2 regions of the Sulfoacidibacillus ferrooxidans genome follow, and region 2 is predicted to be linked to the other one. Evidence: riboswitches for the same ligand, from Rfam matches in the RefSeq annotation. Region 2 holds a riboswitch; the other holds the start of a gene.
The links. A riboswitch is a leader RNA that binds a small molecule or an ion and turns the genes downstream of it on or off. The one in region 2 is predicted to bind cyclic di-AMP.
Positions count from the first base shown of each region.

Region 1: it holds a riboswitch for cyclic di-AMP, as region 2 does, so the genes downstream of both, MM817_RS06165 (LysM peptidoglycan-binding domain-containing protein) here and MM817_RS02430 (hypothetical protein) in region 2, are expected to answer to the same signal.

Region 1 is NZ_JALBUF010000002.1:309,857-317,732, reverse strand. Features, by position in the region: gene MM817_RS06195 (B12-binding domain-containing radical SAM protein) at 1-223, opposite strand, end outside; gene MM817_RS06190 (YunC family protein) at 325-654, shown strand; gene MM817_RS06185 (glycosyltransferase family 2 protein) at 730-1,998, opposite strand; gene MM817_RS06180 (DedA family protein) at 2,131-2,748, shown strand; gene MM817_RS06175 (HesB/IscA family protein) at 2,805-3,155, opposite strand; gene bcp (thioredoxin-dependent thiol peroxidase) at 3,315-3,782, opposite strand; gene MM817_RS06165 (LysM peptidoglycan-binding domain-containing protein) at 3,828-4,745, opposite strand; cyclic di-AMP (ydaO/yuaA leader) riboswitch at 4,747-4,876, opposite strand; gene MM817_RS06160 (aminotransferase class I/II-fold pyridoxal phosphate-dependent enzyme) at 4,938-6,401, opposite strand; gene MM817_RS06155 (YwhD family protein) at 6,406-6,888, opposite strand; gene MM817_RS06150 (SpoIID/LytB domain-containing protein) at 7,045-7,707, shown strand; gene MM817_RS06145 (hypothetical protein) at 7,712-7,876, shown strand, end outside.
Region 2 is NZ_JALBUF010000001.1:475,100-482,975, forward strand. Features, by position in the region: gene MM817_RS02410 (aldo/keto reductase) at 1-337, opposite strand, end outside; gene MM817_RS02415 (GTP-binding protein) at 498-1,733, opposite strand; gene MM817_RS02420 (aromatic ring-hydroxylating oxygenase subunit alpha) at 2,089-3,102, shown strand; gene MM817_RS02425 (metal-dependent hydrolase) at 3,204-3,929, opposite strand; gene MM817_RS02430 (hypothetical protein) at 4,146-4,562, opposite strand; cyclic di-AMP (ydaO/yuaA leader) riboswitch at 4,904-5,056, opposite strand; gene MM817_RS02435 (hypothetical protein) at 5,380-6,426, opposite strand; gene MM817_RS02440 (LysM peptidoglycan-binding domain-containing protein) at 7,184-7,876, opposite strand, start outside.

The DNA.
Region 1 (7,876 bases), on a different contig from region 2:
CTAGTTGCCTTATTTCTTCGATGTTCCATATATAACAGCTTAGCCCGACCACATCTGGTTTACTTTTATAGATTTGCCCCAGTATGTGCAACATCGGGTCATGGATTGTAAACTCCTCCATGATGACTTCATGCGCATCTGCCACATAGGCACGAAGATATCTAAGCGCAAGAGACGAGTGAACAAACTTTGCATTCAATGTCGTCAAAAACACTCTCGCCATCTTGATCTCACCTCGCAAAAACAGTATGGCCAATACATGAAATAATGACACAGTGCCCAACAGATAACCATATGCTAGCAGAGAGAGGAGGCATACGATCCATGGTTACAGTAACCCCATTGGTTGTCGAAAACTGTCCGTGTGTTGCAACTACAGTCACGCTCCCCAAAACTCAACTCGTCGTTATATCAACAGACATCGGTTATATCATGTGCGGTGCACTAGATGTTGAATTGCTCAATACTCGTCTCAAGGATCGTCACATTATCGCTGCGCGAGCAGTCGGTGTGAAAACAGTTGAGGAACTACTGGCAGCCCCACTAGAATCAGTCACCGATGAAGCAAAACTACTTGGCATCACGGTAGGTATGATCGGTAGAGAAGCTATTTATAAAATGTATCATCACAAAGAAGGCAACATGATCCAATAAGCAGCAACGATGAGCATACAAGGTGGAGACATCACGCGGGCGATATAGTTTTTCTAACGCCCGCGTGATGTCTCCTTAGCGAGTTCGCATATCATCTAATTGAATCGCACGCGTGTGCACCGTATGTTTCCAAATCCGGTTTCTGCGCGTAAATAACGCAATCGACGTGACAGGAAACCAGGTAAACATAAATATCGGGAAAAGCGGCAAGCCTAGATATGCTTTCCAGGGAGTGCGATCTAAGATCATAGCTAAGGGCATTTGAAATAAAATAAAAAGATTGATGGTCGCCCAAAACCAAGTAGGGAGCAACTCAGTTGCCATGTTAACTGTCCACGCTGCCGGGGCACCGAGTTGAAACATCAACATAAAGCCTGTGAAAAATAAAATCAAAAAACGCATAGGTTGAAACAGATAAATAGCTGCGTCCAATTTTGCTAAACTTTTTTGTGCAATACTTGCGGATAGTAGTGGTACCATGTACTGCTGTGCGCAATTGAAATGTCCTTGCATCCAACGTAACCGCTGACGCATCGACGCGCGCAAGGACATCGGCTTTTCATCGTATACCCGCGCATCATGTGCCCACACAGGGTACACTCCTACCGACACGCACTTGGCACCAAACTCCACATCTTCAGTAAGACCAGTAGCTTCCCACCCCAAACGTTGCAGAAGTTCCATATCAATACAAAGACCTGTGCCTCCAAGTGCACATGATAAGCCTAGATTGTACCGTGCTAACTGCCACATTCTATTCGTATACCAATACGATATAGCCATCGAGATGGTTACCCATGTATCATAAGGATTCTTAATATCTAAATAGCCCTGAATCACTTGTTTGCCAGCCATTAATCGATCATTCATCACGCGCAAAAAATTAGTAGCAACTAGATTGTCCGCATCAAACATGACGACTGCGTCATACTTTTGATCAGATTCATACAAACGATCTAACATCCATCGAATAGCATATCCTTTACCGCGTTCTTGATCATCCGTTCTCTGTGCTACATGTACCCCACAAGATTTTGCAATCTCAGCCGTATGATCTGTGCAGTTATCTGCAATGACATAAACATCGTACAAGTGTGTCGGATACTCCATCCGCTCCAAATTTTCCAATAAAGGACGAATCACTTGTGCTTCGTTATGTGCAGCAACTAGAACTGCAAATCGTTTTTGCGGTTCAAACTCAATCTTCCGCTTACGATAGTACAGTCCAAACACGGATAAGATTACTTGGTAGGCACCGATGAGTCCGGTAACCGCCTGCAGGGCAATGAACGCTCCATCTAGCACTGCGCTCCAGAAACCCAATCGAAGTCTCCCCCATTGCATCTTGACATTCAGAGCATAAAAGCCCTCTTTACTATAGCATGTATGCAAATCACAGGACAAGTAGACTGATCATCTTACACCCTGTATACTTACCTATGTAAAATCAGCAACTTAACTAGAAAGGGGTATCCCATGCACGGCCTTTCCCTCTTCCTTGAACAGATAATTCGTCATTATGGTGTTCTAGCTATCTTTCTTACGATGATCCTAGAAAGCGCATGTATTCCTCTACCCAGTGAATTAATTATGACATTTGCAGGATTTGAGGCATGGCAAGGCAATATCAGTTTTACAGCAGCCGTTTTTGCAGGCGTAATCGGCAATGTTGTCGGATCACTAATTGCTTACTATGTAGGGAGCGTTGGAGGTCGTCCGCTATTATCACGATATGGTAAGTATATCCTTTTTTCTGAAAAACATTTTCATTCTGCTGAATATTGGTTTGCAAAGTATGGTGCCATCACCGTACTCATTGGACGCCTCTTACCAGCCATTCGTACATTTATCTCTTTACCAGCAGGGATTGCTAACATGAAGATGGGTAAGTTCCTTTTGTTTACTACGATCGGAAGTGCGCCTTGGGTCTATCTATTGACGCTTCTCGGGTATCAGCTAGGAGGGCATTGGTCAAGCATCGATCAGCACACATCTGCACTCTCGTATCTATTTGCAGCTTTATTACTTGTACTGATTGCATTCTTTTGGTGGAGGAATCGTCCAGCGGCACATCGCCGTAACGACACCCACTGACACGTGCACGCGCTGGCAGCAAAAAGGTGAGTTCTCAAGAGAACTCACCTTTTTGCTTATGAACAACTACCTGGTGTTCCTTGATTATCCTTCGTATGGAAGCTTGAACCGCATCCACAACTTGACACTGCATTTGGATTCACGATCTTAAACCCCTTACCAGATAGCCCATCGACATAATCAATTTCTGAGCCATCGATGAACGGAAGACTTGCCTCATCCACCAATAAAGGCACACCTTCTTGCAATAAGAGTAAATCTGATTCTTTTTTCATATCAAGCGCCATCCCATAACTAAAACCAGAACATCCACCCGGTTTCACAAAGATACGCAAACCCATATCTTCCTCTTTGTCAGAAAGAAGATCCTTGACTACACTTGCTGCTTCCATAGTTAGTGTTACCATAGTCGACTCCCCCTTGCATTACTATCTTTATATTACATCGCCGCACTGAAGAGTTCCACTGTTTCCTCGTGAACAAATACACACGCTGTCGTTCACAATATACAAACCTCCCTCAAAGAGCGACAGAGTCGTTTTATTGAGAGAGGTTTGTATATGCTCTTACATCATCTTCTTCACATCTTCAAGCACTTTTGCGGCGTGCCCTTCTACCTTTACCTTAGGGTAAATATGAGCGATCTTCCCAGACGCATCGATTATGAATGTCGTCCGTTCAATACCCATATAGGACTTACCGTACATTTTCTTTTCTTTGTATACTCCGTACGCTTCACACACTATAGCGTCTGGATCAGACACCAGCGGATATGTAAAGCTGTACTTTTGGGAAAACTTCTCATGCGATTCCATACTGTCTGTGCTAATCCCTAGCACTACGGCACCAAGTTCCGTAAACTCCGGTAGGAGCGACTGAAACTCATTGGCCTCTTGCGTTCAACCAGGTGTTAAATCTTTAGGGTAAAAAAACAATACAACAGGATGGCCCTTTTGTGCACTTAATTGAATCGTTTGACCTCCTGTTGCATCGAGTGTAAAATCCGGTGCAACTTGTCCAACTTGAATCTCCATATGGTTCCTCCTTTTGATCGTCCGATCATCTAGAGTATACCGAATTTATTTGGAAATCACCTGCACTTTGACATTTTCCATTCCAAATTGATCGGCTTGACTCGCCGTAGGTAGAAAAATGTCAATTCTATTCCCTACGATAGCTCCACCTTCATCATTGGCTGTGGCATAAAATCCACCACTCGGCAGTGCAGAATCGGAATATCCGCTAATAAATAATTTTGAACCAAGCGGAATCACAGAAGGATCAACTGCTACATCGCCGAATTGCAAAGGTTGTCCAAAATAATTTACAGCGCCCCACGGTCCGTTGCTCGCAGCTGATGCATCATAGGAAGTAGCGAGCATGGTGATGGTTGTAGGTGTAGCTGCTGATGGTTGTTGTTGTGCTTGTTGTGCTTGTGGTGCTGTAGCCGATGCTTGTGCAACTGGTGCAGTTGCCTCTACCTTTGCTTGTGCAACTGCTACAGGTGCAGATTCATTCTGTGGAGCTGTCACGGTTTGCGGCGTTGCTTGTACAACAGCAGAGCTTGTGCTATTTGTTGCCTGATTCGCAGGGAATGTTTGCTTACTTCCTGTTGCGATAAGTAAGGACTGACCAGGATAAATCTGATTTGAGTTCAGGCCATTTAATTGTTTTATTGATGCTACACTCGTATCATAACGATTTGCGATATACCACAAACTGTCACCTGCATCTACTAGATAAAGTAACGGCATTGCCATCACTTCTCCAGGATAAATCACACTACTATTTGTCAGGTCATTGACCGCTTCAAAGTTTTGCAGGCTCACTTGCGATTGGGCTGCAATTGAGTAAGGAGAATCATTTGGCTTTACTATATAAGGACCTATAGGTACCGTTGCAGCAAAGGCACTTACACTTGAACCCAATAATAATCCAGCGCTCAACAGCGCTACAGTCGTCTTTTTTACTGCAGAAATTTTGAAGTGTATACCCATAAAGGCCTCCTTGGCTTCCGGAGTTAGCTGACGGGTTCGGGCGAAGGTTGCCCGCTCACAATCGTAAGTTCACCCCAAAGCACTCGGTTCCTCCGTACGCATGTTTGCATGCGATTCAGCTTGTGATGCCGTAAACTATACAGGACACGACAGCGCTCTGCCTAGGCGTAAATCATTCCATGGTAAAAACTATCATCTCTTAACTACACGAACAGTGGCAATCGTAGGATCATCTGGCCCCTGAACGGGAAGTCCAGCACGCAAATTTTCTTCAATATATTCTACGTTATCCACAGTAACCACTTCACCTGGCAATAACACTGGAATCCCAGGAGGATACACTTTAATCACGTCAGCGATGATTCTGCCAATCGAATCTTGCAACCGCACTACTTCCGTATCCGCATAAAAGGCATCGCGTGGATTCATAGCTAGTACTGGAGTGGATGGAACAACGATATTAATTTTATGATGATGCTGTAATAATTCTCGTTTTGCAATCTCTTGGATGGCTGTAATGAGCGAATCAATATTGCTCTTTGTATCGCCAAAGGAGATGACACACAGCACATTATATAAATCGGATAATTCAACCTCAATATTATAGGTTTCTCGAAGAATGACTTCGACTTCAAATCCTGATAATCCAATATCCGCCACGCGAATCGTCAATTTTAATGGATCAAACGCAAAGGTAGCCGATGATTGTAGGATCTCTTTTCCAAAGCAATAGATGCCCGGAATCTGATTCAATCGCTCTCTCGCATCCTGCGCTATAGTCATCGCCCGATCTAGCATTTCGCGCCCATGCATGGCTAGTTGGCGTCTGGCTGCGTCTAAAGAGGCCAACAGAATATAGGACGTAGAAGTAGTTGTTAGCAGGGATAGGATAGAATGCACATGTCTTGCTCGAACGAGCCCTTCACGCACATTTAAAACGGAGCTCTGTGTCAATGATCCCCCTAGCTTATGAACACTAGTAGCCGCAAGGTCACATCCTGACTCCATGGCTGACGGTGGGAGTAATTCGTGAAAATGGGTGTGTACCCCGTGTGCTTCATCTACTAAAACAACAACGCCTCGTTCATGTGCAATCTCAGCAATCGCGCGCAAGTCCGTCGCCACGCCAAAATAGGTGGGATTGATCAGTAAAACTGCTTTCACATGTGGATGGCGCTGTAATCCCTCCACTACCGATTCCACTCTTACGCCGTGAGCAATACCTAGTTGCAAATCAACTTCAGGTTGTAAAAAATAGGGCCGTGCTCCAGAGAGAATAATGGCAGACAATACAGAAGTATGAATATTGCGTGGAACTAGAATCTCATCTCCAGGCCCAACGACAGCCATAATCATGGCCATAATCGCGCCACTTGTGCCCTGAACTGAAAAAAAAGTAGCATCGGCTCCAAATGCTTTTGCTGCCAACTTTTGTGCTTGATCGATAATCCCCGTTGGATGATGCAAATCATCCAACGGCCCAATATTGATCAGATCAATACTAAGCGCGCGGTCCCCTAAAAATTCGCGAAATTCCGGATCCATCGCTATCCCCGTTTTATGTCCCGGGATGTGGAATTGAATAGGATGACGCTCAGCATGTGCGCGCAATGCTGAAAAAAGAGGTGTTTGTGACTGATCTGACAAGTTGTACACATCCTTACTCTTGCGCAAAAGAGGACTCCTCTGAGAATGCCGATAAAAATACGTCAGAGGCATGTTCATATAAGTCGGGCCTAAATTCACGCACAAATTTTTGTAATAACTTATATTCGCTAGGTTCTAAACTCGTAATATCCACTTTACCCTTCACTGCTTTTTCCATTTGGTTAACCTGTACAGCTAGGTTCTTGTAACCGCTAGCTGATTCTTCGTCCACGAAGTAATCACAACTTGCCACTCCATTAAACCCTTGACCTTTAGGTCCCCGGTATAACGTCAACCAGACAATCACCACTTTTCTCGCATGTGGTACGTCCTCTCGTTGAGTTACATAGCGTATTCCCTGGTCAATTTTAGCCTTTCCGTGGATAGCTCCATTATCCAAATAAATATCACCGCGGTCGATGATGAGTGAAGATAGCGTAGATAGTCCTTCTGGTGCACGATGCTGGTTAGTACCAGTTAATCTAATCTCTTCCATCCATAAACCCACCTTTTATCATCTGTACACTTCACGATACTCACTATTTTACCTACAATTCGAGATTTCACAAGCCAAGATGCATGATCTGAGTACGACAGGGAATGAATATTTGAAGAAAGTTGAATCGTTACAGCTCTGGAGGTGCAATCACCTGTGTATAGACTTGGTTCTCTAGCGCATTTAGTTTCACTTGTAATTGTTCTTAGCGGTTCACTGGCCGCAGCATTATTGCCTACTCATACCGTAAAAGCACAAACATTTATCGTAGGTTCTGCAGGATTTCCTAGCACGATTCGCGTTGCCATACGAGAAAACAATGCATCGGGTGAACCGGATCCGCGCGGTCGTATTATTTATGTGTCAACAGTCAATTTCGACCAATACTGTCGCGATGTTCTCCCCAACGAATGGTTCCCTAATTGGAGCCAATCTTCCTTAGAGTCTGGTGCCATTGCAGTAAAGATGTTCGCCTGGTTTCACCATCTTCATCCTGTTACCATCGACGGATTTACCTTTGACGTCGATAATACGGTCAACTTCCAGACTTATCGCTCTCAATCTGATCAACCACCGACAGACCAAGCGTATTATGCAACACGCAATCTGGCATTTGTCAATCCTGACAAAAGCATCATTGAGTTAAATTATCGAGCAGGGTATGAAAATAACCCCAATTGGCAGTATAGAAATGCAGGCATTATGTCGCAGTGGGGATCACAATATTGGGCTGCTCAGGGCAGAACCCCGTTGCAAATATTGGAATTTTATTATGCTGGAAAAATGATCACGACAATCCCAGGAGTGGGAAGGAGTTAATCTCGTGAAAAAGAAAGTCTCACCTAAAACTGTGATACGTACAGTCGTTGCCACCACGTTGCTCTCTCTTTTTTTACTGCCTACCAGTCTATGCTTTGCTGCCGACACAACTACCCAAAGTCCTCCGCAAAATCGTTATGATCCTTCCATACGAGGAAAATCATACGGC
Region 2 (7,876 bases):
GTAAGCTATCATCCACAGCAGACATGATGTGTTTACGGCTCAATCCTTTATCGTTTGGACCAGGGCCCATCTCTCCGTGACATTTCGTAGCAAGTACAACTCTGTCTCGCTTGCCTTCTAACCAATTGCCAATGATGTTCTCTGTTTGACCGAGCATTTCATAAGTGGAACCAAGCGGATAGACGTCAGCCGTGTCGATGAAAAAAACACCTGCATCTAGTGCTTGATCTAAAATAGCATGTGCCGTTTGCTCATCAGCCTGATTGCCAAAAGTCATCGTACCAAGGCACAATTCAGACACTTTTAATCCTGAATTCCCGAGCGTGCGTATCTCCAACGTGATCCCTCCCCTATCATCATTCTCTTCTATTGTAACGCAAAGAGAATAGATAAGACCATGTTCTCTAAGAGATCGATTGCATGCGCTGTTCGTGATAGTGATGCAAAGTTGTATTAGCCACTGCAATGGTTTCCATGCGCTCAACTGCTTTCATGAATCACATTCCTCCATTCATCATCGTATCAACTGTATCAACCGGCTCTTCCATGATCCATTTCGGTAATGGATCATCAAAAAGATCCCAATCAGTTGCTAGTTCCTCCATAGTCAATAGACATGCATCCATGTGCCGCTCAATATCATTTCGATTCATATCGATCCCGATGAACACTAATTCGTTCATTCTGTCCCCGAATTCATCGTGCCACGTAGAAACCCATTCTGGATCTGCGGTCTTGATCTCTATCTGCTCTTCCTCTGACAAAGAAGCAGCAAAATAACCCATAGGGCCCATTTGAATAGAAGGCCCTGCTTGGCTAAAAGAGAACGCAACATCATTTCTCGTAGCTAACCAGATCATTCCTTTGGTACGGATCACTGTATCTGGCCAGGTTTCCATAAAAGCAGCAAATCTTCCGGGATGAAGAGGAGATTGTCTCCTATATACGAACGAATCAATTCCATACTCTTCTGTTTCAGGGACATGTCGATCCAATTGCAGTTCTCTGATCCAACCTGCAGATTGCGAGGCCATGTCAAAGTCAAAACGCTTCGTATCCAAGATTTCACGAGGATCCACTACCCCATAAGATGTGCGAATGAATTTTGCGCCCGGCTGTAGAGAGGAAAGAATACGTTCTAATATCTGCAATTGTTCTTCAGATACACAATCGCACTTATTGAGTACCAGAACGTCACAGAATTCAATTTGATCAATTAGCAAATCCACTACCTCACGTGTGTCATCCTCACCAATTGCCTGCTTGCGATCCAGTAGCGTTTCTCCGCATGCATAATCAGTAAAAAAACGACTCGCATCGACGACCGTTACCATACAATCAAGGCGACAAACCGCAGAAAGATCAATTCCCTCCTCTTCATCTACATAAACAAATGTCTGTGCAACAGGAACAGGCTCACTAATACCGGAAGATTCAATTAAAATGTAATCAAATGATTGAGCTTCTACTAGTGACATCACTTCACGCAAAAGATCTTCTCGTAGCGTGCAACAAATACATCCATTAGTCATTTCTACCAAGCGCTCTTCCGTGCGCGACAACGTCCCTTCTCGCTTGACCATAGCTGCATCGATGTTAACTTCACTCATGTCATTGACAATAACTGCAACTCGCAATCCAAGGCGATTATGTAGTACGTGGTTAAGAACTGTTGTCTTTCCTGCTCCAAGATATCCACTCAACACAGTAACTGGTATACGCTCTGCTTGCACTTCTGTACCACCCCTTTCAACGACATAATAGCGTAATGATTACTAATTGTAAATAGTAATCATTACGCTATTATGTCCAAAGAGAGCTGATCTTCAGATAGTCAACAAGTTGCAACCTTCTGTACAGCAGCAACTCTGACTTCTGCCATTTCCGCAAAACGTATGATATCAACATTAGGAAATTACCAACTGGCAGTAAAGGATACACCAGATAAGTACAAAGCTTACAATCCAATACGCCGCGCACTAATCATCCCATACCATCATGGACACAAGGAATAAAAATCACAAACCAACACACCTTTGCTATAATGAATGTAATTCGTAAAAATATATACTCATGGAGTGATCACGCATGAACATCGCATCGCACCAAAACTTCGTAGGTCTTCCTACCGACGAGCGTTTACCCAGTGATGAAACTGTGTTTCCAGTTGCCTGGTATGCGATAGCGTGGTCACGTGAACTGAAAGATAAACCGCTAAAACGCAAAATACTTGGACAAGATATAGTGATATATCGAGATGGTAAAAATCACGTTCGTGCGCTGAACGCTTATTGTTCACATCGCGGTGCAGACCTATCGCTCGGCCACTGTACTGAGCGAGGGCTCACATGTGTCTATCATGGGTGGACATTTAGTGCAGACGGAGGATGTATTTCGATCCCTGCGCATCCTGATCGTCCTATCCCTGAATTTGCACGTGTAACCGCCTATTCCGTGCAAGAACGTGCTGGACTGATCTGGCTGTATCCTACACCTTTCAAATCAGATCAGGAAATACCAGAACTCATCCTATTTCCCGAACTTGAGGATCCCCATTTTACATTGGCTGCATACGATCAGCATTGGCAGGCACATCTTACGCGCGTCGTAGAAAGCGTGCTTGATGTTGCTCATTTAGCATTTGTGCACAAGCAAACAATTGGCAAACGCGTCCCCAAAGAGATCATTCACATGCAATTCGAGGTACCTGACCGCGACACAATTATAATAAAAAATGGAGGCGGTTTGCTTTATTATCAATTTCCTCAACAGTGGATTTTGCGGCCAGCAACAACGTCCCATAGCCAGTTCATTAACTATGTGACGTTCACGCCGGTAGATCGCCAAGAAACGATCATCTTTGGTTACGCAGGACGCACCTTTGCACGATTTATCCCAGGACTAAGTGCCATTTTCTCGCGTTATAGCCTAAAAGTCTTATCAGAAGACAAGAATATCGTGGAAAGTCAGCACCCACGCCCGATCCCTGAAGCCCTCCGAATGGAAGCGCATGTCCCTGCAGACGCACCTCAAGTCAGGTTTCGCCAGCGTTGGTTTGAATTTTTGTCCAATGATCGTGAAACAAAGATCATGTTAAAATGACTTGCACACAAAAACCCACACGGTTTACACAACACCGATAGATCTACTCTTTATGTACCAATCCAAGTTCAAGTATCGGATCAGGTAAGGGGCCATCTACATCACTTCACCGTGAACCATAAAAATCCAACTAGTGCAACCAACCCAATCGCATGATCGGCCGCACTTCCCGTCTTCACAAGCCGTATGCCTTGCCGTGCAGGAAGCGGCCACAACAGAGGTACACCACCCGCAATTCCATCGGCAATCAAATGCAGCGCATATCCTGCCATCGCAGCCTCCGCACACACTGCCCACAACCCGTGTAAGCTTATCATCATGCCCATTGAAAACAACCCAATTCCAAGCACGCTATGCGTGAACATCCGATGACTCGTAAAGATAGCCCCCATACTCCAAGCAAAGAAGGCTAGTCCAGCCACTAAGGGCATCACATGAGTGACCACACCATACATAGCGAACAACCCCACAGCTCCAAGTGCGATTTTTCGCATTACATTTGCTCGCGAGAACAAAGTAAACGTAAGCAACGCATAACCTACTATGCTAAATAGAGTCAGTGGCACATGGCCTGCAAGGAGTACATATAACGCAATGAGAAGAAAGGCAATCCGTCCGACCATCTCTGCTTTCCTTGCTAACAGCGAATGCGACTCATCCAGATCCGGTACGAGCGAACCTAAGACCGCTCCTACTACCACGAGCGCCTCTGGTACAAGATTGACCGTCCTCATCGCAAAGACCGGCTCCCACGGCAAGGAAATCAATAGTGGCGTGATGACCGTTGCTCCAAGCGCTCCGATAGCCATATGTGTGCGTCCAAGCATGCCACTCATTCCTCTCTTCAATCGGTAATGCCATATGCTGATATGAGTATCCACATGCCATTTTCCAAAATACTAACGAACATAACTGACTCTTAGTTCCTTTGCCATAATTACATACATTGAGCGTGATCACAATCAGTTTTTTCATTGGACATAGATAGCGATTAGAAGGTAACCTTTATACTGTAGTCGATTTGTTGGCATAGGAACCACAAATTACGATTGATAGTGATCTTTGAATCTTTTCCAATCCATACTCCCAACAAACACTCTATTCTTGCAGATATGATCAATAGGCTTGGACAATCGATTACAGTACCAATTATATGCATTTCCAAACCACCGAATGGTAAATCGCATGATATCTCTTATGAATACTTCTCTTTGTTCAACCTCAAATCCATCTCGTGAATAATCCGTGACTATACTCGATTCCATGATTGTTTTTACATCGCTATATTGATCACTCGAAGCAATTTCTCGATAAGTTTTAAGTCTGATATGATGAAAATCATCTTTTGTTACATAGTAGAAGAGGTATTTTGGCGAATGATACAGTGTTAAGATACCGTTTACGTCCTTTTTTACTTTATAGTGCTCATTAATCCGTTTGCTGAAAATGAACTTACTCATTCATTTCATCTCCTATGCGTCAAATCAGATCCATGAGTGGATCATTGTGCATGATTCCCCATCATCTTATCTTGCATATGATGTTTGTGAGAAACCTCCAGCTAGGACTACCATTTTGTGCTGAGTATGCTTATTGCGTGCATAGACTTGCAAGATCGATCAACATCAACTTGCAAGTCCAAACCATTTCAATTGCGATCGACCTATTGAATAAGAGCCCAAGCCAAAGCGAGGCTATCTTCTATAACTGCCAACAGATAGTCCAAAACACCATGGCCATGCCTTGAATGATACAAACAAATAACCAACAGGAGTCATCATGGGAAGTAAGGAAGTATGATGACATTTCTACTATTCGCCTACGAGGTTAGCTGTCGGGTTCGGCAAAGTTTTTGCCTATGATGCATCGTGGGCACGATCACATCAATTCACCCCAAATAGTGGTTCCCCCGTTCTCTGCAATACTCACCGCAAAGATTCAGCCCGTATAAAAATGTCACGAAGGACATTGCTTTTGAGTAAAAGACACATTTTATGATAGCATCTCAAGTGAAAAGATAAAAGTAATTTTTTCAATTATTTTACATTCGACATCCAATTGAACGTGAATACATTACTTATCCAAACGTCCAACTAGACAATTCACGGTTCAATAAACTCCAAACCATTTCAGCTAAAGGATGTCCCTACGGCAATGCGCCATTAAAAGATTTGTGTCCACAATCAGTTGTGCCCACAATCAGAGCCTATCACCAAGGGGCATCTCTTCTTCATGTGTCCTCAGGAACGTCTACTGACTTATTGGTACACTTTTCGTTTACTTCGTGAACACAGTTTTCAAAACGGTCACTGGATTGCCTGTCTCCTTTAGTTCATAAACGCGTGTACCCACCTGCCATGCAATAGTGGTAGCCAGATCATCCGCGCCTTTTGAAGTTATCGATTGCCCAGCTACGATGAATCCTTTATTGTGCAGAACAGGAAGAGAATTTATGTGCAGATAGATGGCCATGTTTTTGGTGACGCTCAATGCATCTGGAGTGTTAGCCCAAAACTGCGTAATAATTGACCAACGCCCTTCCTGCCAACCATACATATTCAACCCACCGCTGGTCGAGTGTTTCGCCTTAATTCCCATTCCAAGATTACTATCTGAACCTGATGGGACAAACTGACCAGAACTATAATCTTGAAGCAACATTATTGCATTTGTTGCAGCTGTGATCGATGGATACGTCTTTTCGCTTATCCCCGAGTCGTGTTTACCGTATCCGCTAGTAGCGGCAGATACATTCCAATGATATGCCGACGGAATTGTCACACCTTTTACTGGATACACGCTGTAGTAAACTGTCCCTGATTTGTTTGTGGCAATAACGGCTTGACCGTTGGTGAAGGCCACATAGTCACCGTTCCCAATGCCAATGCACTTCGCTGGCACCAAAAGACCTACGGTCATTCCGCCTTGTTTAGTTTGCTCCAACACATTTATAGACAACGGAAATGTCTGGACAGCACTTTTTACTTGTTGATTCACTCCCATCCACGAATAACCGAAGGCATTATTTTTGCCGTGATTACTCAGGGCACCGTACCATACCTGATCCATTTGTGGATTAACGGTAACATTCGTTTCTCCATAGTTCAAAATATAGTTTGTCCCTACGGTTGGGTTAGCCCGTGCAGTGAGTTGAACATCACGCATGAACCACGCTGGAACAGATGACTGGGGTGTTGCTGCGTGCTTCACGACGGGCGATTGTGCTTGCTGTGCATCTCCGCCAGCCGCAAATGAGTGATCGCATCCAGTAAGGGTGATCCCTACGCCAATGACTAATGAAGCGATGAAAATTGAGTTCTTCATGATACGTCCCTCCTGTTACAAAGATTACTATAACAATATAGACGAGAAAGGATCCACATTGGTTACACGCATAACAGCGCCTATTTTAGCCAGGTGTCCAGCATATTATGCCGCCCGGTAACGCTACCCCTACGTCGGTAAACGGCCCGTTTACTATAACGGACTGAAAAATCCCTCTCAAGCGATATCCGCCGAGCGTCCCAACAGGGTCTCGACACACTGACATCAGGATCCCATACCCCGCAAGAAGACTCGGATCCTGCCACGACAGGTCAGTCGTTGCAGAATGGAGGCGAGGCAATTGTTCACAGTGCCGATTGACTCCGTGTTGCGTATGAAGGTTTCTTCTTCTTGGATTCGTGCGTAGTATCGCGCTGCACAAAGATCCAGGCATTCGTTGCAATGCTATGACACTTGATACAGTCGACACGGCTTCCTGCAAGATGCCACACTTGCAAGAAGATGAGCGGTGATCGAGGGCGCATTGCTCAAACGCGAGGGAAGCGAACAAGAAATGGCTCTAATGACGCTTTTCATACTTTGCGATTTCAGTTCTTTCATGACAGGCACTGCATTTGTCATCGATCGTGAATGCACGGCAGTTTGATTGGCGCGTTCAGTTGTCTATGTAGAAATCGCGGCGGGCCCGCTGCCTTAAGACAAGCAGTCGGTTCGGTCGGTAGAAGTTTAGAGTAAATGAGACAACGAAAAAATCCGTCAAAGCTCGCTTTCCGGCCTTGACGGATGAATCTATGGTTTAGTTAACAGCGTTCCAAAATGCAGAGTTTTCCTGGCCCGCCTGCCAAAATGCAATGCCACCGAGTCCATACTGTTTAACCAGTGCTATCTTGTCCTGAAGACTAGTTTGATTTTCGTAATATATAGTGTGCGACACGCCATTTGCATCGGTGAATTGCAAATATGGCACGGAATCAGTACTATCCCATTGCGGAATGAGGTTGTCCGTTTGAATCAAGTTGTCTACCTGGTTCAAAGTTACCATTTGCGCCATAGTATTGTCATTAGAGTTCCAATCGTATCCATAAGCGCCAATTCCGAGTAGCACTTTGTTAGCCGGTATCTGCGACGTTACATAGTTCATAACTTGACTATCCCATTGCAAAGGGGCAACTGCTCCAGCACTACTTCCTGCCCAATTATAATCATAGGTCATGACTGGGACAAGGTCGGCAACTTGGCCAATGGCTCTGAGATTATATCCACTGTAGTAGGACTCACCAGCGTCACCTGGGATAGTGACCGATAGCTTTTTGCCATCGGCATGTAGCTTTGCCGCCAATTCATCGACGAAGTCTGTAAACACTGCCTGATCGCTTGGGCTAACCTGCTCGATATCGAGATCGATGCCTGCGTAGTCGTCGGTTGTCGCAATATTGACCAGGTTATTCTCCAACGTTGTACGCAATACGGAAGAATTGAGTACTGAACT